DNA from 2 places in the Streptomyces sp. NPDC093089 genome. Region 1 is predicted to be linked to the other one. Evidence: riboswitches for the same ligand, from Rfam matches in the RefSeq annotation. Region 1 holds a riboswitch; the other holds the start of a gene.
The links. A riboswitch is a leader RNA that binds a small molecule or an ion and turns the genes downstream of it on or off. The one in region 1 is predicted to bind S-adenosylmethionine.
Positions count from the first base shown of each region.

Region 2: linked by a shared signal. The riboswitch ahead of ACIQFX_RS13355 (aminotransferase class V-fold PLP-dependent enzyme) and the one ahead of thrC (threonine synthase) in region 1 are both predicted to bind S-adenosylmethionine.

Region 1 is NZ_JBIVPA010000021.1:24,491-27,891, reverse strand. It holds gene ACIQFX_RS35610 (MoaD/ThiS family protein) at 352-630, opposite strand; gene thrC (threonine synthase) at 670-1,977, opposite strand; SAM riboswitch class I at 1,971-2,117, opposite strand; gene ACIQFX_RS35600 (glucosyl-3-phosphoglycerate synthase) at 2,266-3,207, shown strand; gene ACIQFX_RS35595 (hypothetical protein) at 3,329-3,401, shown strand, end outside.
Region 2 is NZ_JBIVPA010000005.1:138,448-141,848, forward strand. It holds gene trpD (anthranilate phosphoribosyltransferase) at 81-1,145, shown strand; SAM riboswitch class IV at 1,233-1,349, shown strand; gene ACIQFX_RS13355 (aminotransferase class V-fold PLP-dependent enzyme) at 1,577-2,977, shown strand; gene ACIQFX_RS13360 (Lrp/AsnC family transcriptional regulator) at 3,049-3,330, opposite strand; gene ACIQFX_RS13365 (rhomboid family intramembrane serine protease) at 3,327-3,401, opposite strand, start outside.

The sequences.
Region 1 (3,401 bases):
CGGACCCGGGTCAGACCCTGCGCCGGAACGCGTCGACCGCCGCTGAATGTATCTGCCCAACTGCCCTCTGCAACAGGTCATTCGAGCGGGAATTCTCGGCACGACGGAAAGGGGAATTGGGGAGAATCCCCTGGATGCCGGGGCAAGTCGGGCCCGGCAAAAGGCGCAGAACGTACACAACGCGCAGGCACTTTGGCTGCTTCTTGTCGCGCGGGGACGCTTTCTCATATGCGTCCGGCATGAGCAGCGGAGGGGACTTCCCCAACTCTACCCCGCTCAACCATGCAGAATTGCCCCTTCCGCTTATAGGCGCGGAAGGGGCAATTCAAGGAAGACGGGACGCGGAACGGCTCAGCAGCCGCCGGCCACCGCGGGGATGATCGAGACTCCGGCGCCGGCCGGGGTGGCCGTCTCCAGGCCCTGCTCGAAGCGCACGTCGTCGTCGTTCACGTAGACGTTGACGAAGCGGCGGAGCTTGCCCTGGTCGTCCAGGACGCGGGCGGCGATGCCGGTGTGGTTCTTCTCCAGGTCCGCGATGACCTCGGCGAGGGTCGCGCCCTCGGCCTGGACCTCGGACTGACCGCCCGTGTAGGTGCGGAGGATGGTGGGGATGCGGACGTTCACGGCCATGTCTTCGTAACCTTTCGGAGGACCGGAAAGCGGGCGGGCTCAGACCGCCAGGCCGGCGTCGCGGAACGCGTCCAGGCTCGGGCGGATGGTGACGGTCGCCTGAGAGGTGTCGGCCACCGCGTCCAGGGTCTTGAGTCCGTCACCCGTGTTGAGGACGACGGTGGTCAGCTCGGGGTCGATGAGACCCGCCTCGACGAGCTTCTTCGTGACGCCGACGGTCACGCCGCCCGCGGTCTCGGCGAAGATGCCCTCCGTCTGCGCGAGCAGCTTGATCGCGTCCACGACCTGCTCGTCGTTCACGTCCTCCACGGCACCGCCGGTGCGGCGGGCGATGTCGAGGACGTACGGGCCGTCGGCCGGGTTGCCGATGGCGAGCGACTTGGCGATCGTGTTCGGCTTCTGCGGGCGGACCACGTCGTGGCCGGCCTTGAAGGCGACGGAGACCGGGGAGCAGCCCTCGGCCTGGGCGCCGAAGATCTTGTACGGCTTGTCCTCGACGAGGCCCAGCTTGATGAGCTCCTGCAGACCCTTGTCGATCTTCGTGAGCTGGGAGCCGGAGGCGATCGGGATGACGAGCTGGTCGGGGATGACCCAGCCGAGCTGCTCGCAGATCTCGTACGCCAGCGTCTTGGAGCCCTCGCCGTAGTACGGGCGGAGGTTGACGTTCACGAAGCCCCAGCCCTCGCCGAGCGGGTCGCCGATGAGCTCCGAGCAGAAGCGGTTGACGTCGTCGTAGTTGCCCTCGATGGCGACCAGGTCGCCGCCGTAGACACCGGCCATGACGACCTTGCCCTGCTCCAGGTCGTGCGGGATGAAGACGCAGGAGCGGAAGCCGGCGCGGGCGGCGGCGGCGCCGACGGCGCCGGCCAGGTTGCCGGTGGACGAGCAGGAGAGGGTGGTGAAGCCGAAGGCGCGGGCGGCTTCGATGGCCTGCGCGACGACCCGGTCCTTGAAGGAGTGGGTCGGGTTGCCGGAGTCGTCCTTGACGAACAGCTTGCCGGGGGCGACGCCGATCTCGCGGGCGAGGTTGTCGGCCTGGACGAGCTTGGTCCAGCCCGGGTTCAGGTTCGGCTTCTCGGCGACGTCGGCCGGGACGGGCAGCAGCGGGGCGTAGCGCCAGATGTTGGCGGGGCCGGCCTCGATCTGCTTGCGCAGCGCCTCGGGGTCGCCGGTGGGGAGGTCGTACGCGACTTCGAGGGGCCCGAAGCAGAGTTCGCAGGCGAAGATCGGACCGAGCGGGAAGACCTCACCGCATTCGCGACAGGAGAGCCCGGACGCGGGACCGAGGTCGACGGTGGTGGAGGCGACAGTCTGTACAGCCATGGAGGCGAGGCCCTTTCTCCTCATCTTTCCCATGACGAATTTTTCGTCATGAGACGGATTTGGCACCTTCCCTAGCCGGGGACCTCGCTGGAGGACGAGACAAACCGACTGGAGGGTTGCCGGGGCTTCAACGGGCCGTTTCCCTCTGCCCCTCTGGATGAGCGGTATTCGATTGTGAAGCGCGGTGGACTTCGTTCCTGCGCTCCGACGCGGTCGGCACCCCGACGTGCATCGGGGATCCGCGTTGTTCAAGACTGTAACCGAAGGCCCGGATGCTTGGACCGGCCGTCCGTAACGCGAGATGGAGATCACGTGCTGGAAGAGGTGGAGCGCTGGCTGGACCGCCGGTCCTGGTCCGTGGAGGACCGGCCGCTGGAGCGCATCCTCGCCGCCAAGCGCAACACGAGGGTCAGCGTCGTGCTGCCCGCGCTGAACGAGGAGGCGACGGTCGGGGACATCGTCGCCGTGATCCGCCGCGAGCTGATGTCGGAGGCGGTGCCGCTCGTCGACGAGCTGGTGGTGATCGACTCGGGCTCCACGGACCGCACGGCGGAGGTCGCTGCGGCGGCCGGGGCGCGGGTGGTCGCGCGGGACGCGATCCTGCCCCGGATACCGGCGGTCCCCGGCAAGGGCGAGGTCCTGTGGCGGTCGCTCATGGTGACGAGCGGGGACGTCGTGTGCTTCGTGGACGCGGACCTGCGGGACTTCTCCGCGGACTTCGTCACCGGGATCGTGGGCCCGCTGCTCACCGACCCGGACGTCGACTTCGTGAAGGCGATGTACGACCGCCCGTTCGGGGACGCCCCTGGTCAGGGCGGCCGGGTCACCGAGCTGGTGGCGCGCCCCCTGCTCAACCTCCACTGGCCGCAGCTGGCCGGCTTCGTGCAGCCCCTCGGCGGCGAGTACGCGGCGCGGCGCTCGCTCCTCGAACGGCTGCCGTTCCCCGTCGGCTACGGAGTGGAGTTGGGGCTGCTCGTCGACGCGCTGCACACGGTCGGCCTGGACGCGCTCGCCCAGGTGGACGTCGGGGTGCGCAAGCACCGGCACCAGGACGGTCGGGCGCTCGGCCGGATGGCCGCCGCGATCTACCGGACGGCGCAGCTCCGGCTCTCCCGGGGCCACCTCGTACGGCCCCGGCTCACCCAGTTCGAGCGCGGCGAGAAGGGCTTCGAGCCGCGCACGTACGCCGTGGACACGGAGGAACGCCCCCCGATGGCCGAGATCACGGAGTACGCGCGGCGCCGGGTGGCCTGACGGCCGGGGCGGGCGCGCGGCGCCGGGTGGCCTGACGGCCGGGGCGGGCGCGCGGCGCCGGGCGGCTTCACCGCGTGGCGCAACACCCTACGATGATCCGCTTTGCCTACATTGCCCTGTTATGCGCTTCAGACGACACCACCTGGGCAGAGTGCTGGCGGCCATCGGCCTGACGGCGGGTTCGCTCGTGTTCA
Region 2 (3,401 bases), on a different contig from region 1:
CATTCGATGGACGGGGCTCTTTGCCGTCCCCCCGGCTCGATAGGGTGGGTCCGTACCCGTCACGATCATCAGGAGCTGCCATGAGCGCTGCGACCCCCGCTGGAGGACCTACGTCGGCGGGCCGCTCCTGGCCCGTCCTCCTGAACGGCCTGCTCGACGGCAGGGACCTCACCGCCGACGACACGGCCTGGGCGATGGACCTGATCATGAGCGGCGAGGCGACCGACGCCCAGATCGCCGGCTTCATGGTGGCGCTGCGGGCCAAGGGCGAGACCGTCCAGGAGATCGCCGGCCTCGTGCGGACCATGTACGCGCACGCCAACGTGATCGAGGTGCCCGGTCCCGCCGTGGACATCGTCGGCACCGGCGGCGACGGCGCCAAGACGGTGAACATCTCCACCATGGCGTCGATCGTGGTCGCCGGCACGGGCACGAAGGTCGTCAAGCACGGCAACCGCGCCGCGTCCTCCGCCTCCGGCTCCTCCGACGTCCTGGAGAAGCTCGGCATCAACCTGCACCTCACCCCGCAGCGGGTCGCCGAGGTCGCCGAGGAAGCAGGCATCACCATCTGCTTCGCGGTGAAGTTCCACCCGTCGCTGCGGCACGTCGCCGCGGCGCGCGGCCAGCTGGGCATCCGGACGACCTTCAACGTCCTCGGTCCGCTGACCAACCCGGCCAAGGTGAAGGCCCAGGCCGTCGGGGTCGCCGACCCGCGCATGGCGCCGATCGTGGCCGGAGTCCTCGCCGAGCGCGGCAACTCCGCCCTGGTCTTCCGCGGCGACGACGGCCTGGACGAGCTGACGACCACCGCCACCTCGCGGGTCTGGGTGGTCCGGGACGGCGCCGTCGCCGAGGAGCGCTTCGACCCGCGGGACGTCGGCATCGAGCTCGTGCCCCTGGAGGCCCTGCGCGGCGCGGACGCCTCGTACAACGCCGACGTGGCCCGTCGGCTGCTCGCGGGGGAGACCGGTCCGGTCCGGGACGCGGTGCTGCTCAACGCGGCGGCGGCGCTGACCGCCCTGGAGCCCGGCCGGGGCACCCTGGCGGAGCAGCTGTCCGCGGGCATGGCGAAGGCCGCCGAGTCGATCGACTCCGGCGCGGCCCGTCGGAGCCTGGAGCGCTGGATCGCGGCCAGCAACGCCTGACGGCCGCCGCCTTCGGTCGTACGACCCCGGTCCGCCATGCGGACCGGGGTCTTGCGCATCGGCGATCATGTGGCAGGATGCTTTCCAGGTCACGAGTGACAGCGTTTAGGCCCCGGCTTGCTGTCCGGCAACCCTCCGTCCGTGGCGGGGTGCCCCGGGTGATGACCAGGCCGTAGGCAGCGAGGTCTACGGCAAGCGCGGACCCCTCGAACACCAGGGGTCCTGGTCTCTCGAGGAGCGTTTTCCGTGAGCAAGCGAATGCGATAGGGCGAATCCGCCCCTTTCTTCACCCTCGGAACAGGGTCACTTCCGCGTACCCGCGTACCGGCGTGCGTCCCCCGTCGCCTCCGAGGCATCACCCGTACCCCGCCGATCCGGCCGCGTACGGGATCACCGAAGCCATTCCGCACCGCCCGCCGGGAGATACCGCCATGTCCGCACGCCCGAACACCGCCGCCGCCACCGTCGATTCCGTCGCCGCCGAGTCCGCCGACCCCTGCTGCGCGGCCCCGCTGCCCGTCCTCGGCCGGGACGTCACCGTCCCGCTCGTCACCGGCGGCGAGGTGACCTACGCGGCGCTCGACTACGCGGCCAGCGCCCCCGCCCTCCAGCGGGTCTGGGACGACGTCGCCGCGTACGCCCCCTACTACGGCAGCGTCCACCGCGGCGCCGGCTACCTCTCCCAGCTCTCCACCGACCTCTTCGAGAACAGCCGCGCCACCGTCGCCGAGTTCCTCGACTGCCGTCCCGGCGACCAGGTCGTGTTCACCCGCTCCACCACCGACTCGCTGAACCTGCTCGCCGCCACGCTCCCCGCCGACTGCGAGGTCTTCGTCTTCGAGACCGAGCACCACGCCTCGCTGCTGCCCTGGCGCGACGCCCGCGTCACCTACCTCAACGCGCCGCGCACCCCGGCCGAGGCGGTCGAGACCCTGGAGCGCGCCCTCGCCGACCGCGATCCTCACGGTCCCGCGCTGGTCTGCGTCACCGGCGCGTCCAACGTCACCGGGGAGCTGTGGCCGGTGCGGGAACTCGCCGCCGCCGCGCACGCCCACGGCGCCCGGATCGTGCTCGACGCCGCCCAGCTCGCACCCCACCACCCGGTCTCCGTGCGGGAGTTGGACGTCGACTGGGTCGCCTTCTCCGGGCACAAGCTGTACGCGCCCTTCGGCTCCGGCGTCCTCGCCGGCCGCGCCGACTGGCTGGGGGACGCCGAGCCCTACCTCGCGGGCGGCGGCGCCTCCCGCAAGGTGGCCCGCCGGGCCGACGGTGGTGTGGACGTGGAGTGGCACACCACCGCGGCCCGGCACGAGGCCGGTTCGCCGAACGTCATCGGCGTCTACTCGATCGCCTCCGCCTGCAAGGCGCTCACCGAGGCCGGCTTCGACTCCCTCGTCGCCCGCGAGCAGCACCTGATCGACACGGTCCGCGCGGGCCTGGCCGAGGTGCCCGAGGTGCGCGTGCTCTCGCTCTTCGGCGACGACGCGCCGCGCGTGGGCGTCATCTCCTTCGTCGTGGCGGGCTGGAACAGCTCCCACTTCGCCGCCGCGCTCTCCGCCGAGTACGGCATCGGCGTCCGCGACGGCCTCTTCTGCGCCCACCCGCTGGTCCGCACCCTGCTCGGCAGCGACCCGCAGGACCCGGGCGAGTGCGGCGCCCCGGAGGCCGCGCCCGGCGAGCGTTCGCTCAACGCCATCCGGGTGAGCTTCGGCGCCGGTACGCCGGACGAGCACGTGGAGCGGTTCGTCGGTGCCGTGAAGGAGCTCGTCCGGGACGGCGCGCAGTGGAAGTACCGCACCGAGGACGGCCGCTGCGTCCCGGACCGCGGCTGATCTATCACTCGTACGGGTGAAGGGGGCCTCCCGTCCGGGAGGCCCCCTTCACGTGTCCCGCGGTCCGGCGCTCAGGACTCCAGACCGATGGCGAAGGCCGCCTCCAGGTCGTGCTGGGAGTACGTGCGGAACGCCACGTGGGTGTCCGTGGCCTCGACGCCGGGGATCTTGCTGATGCGGCCGGGGATCACGTCCGCCAGGTCGTCGTGGCGGGGCACCCGGACCATGGCGATGAGGTCGTACGTGCCGGTCACCGAGAAGACCTCGCTGACGCTGTCGAGCGCGGCGATCGACTCGGCGATCTCGGGGATGCGGTCCACGCTGGTCTTGATGAGCACGATCGCGGTGATCACGGCTGGCTTTCTCCCTCGGTCGCCGCGGCTGGAGCCTTCACTCTATCCCCACCCCGGTAGCACCCCCAGGC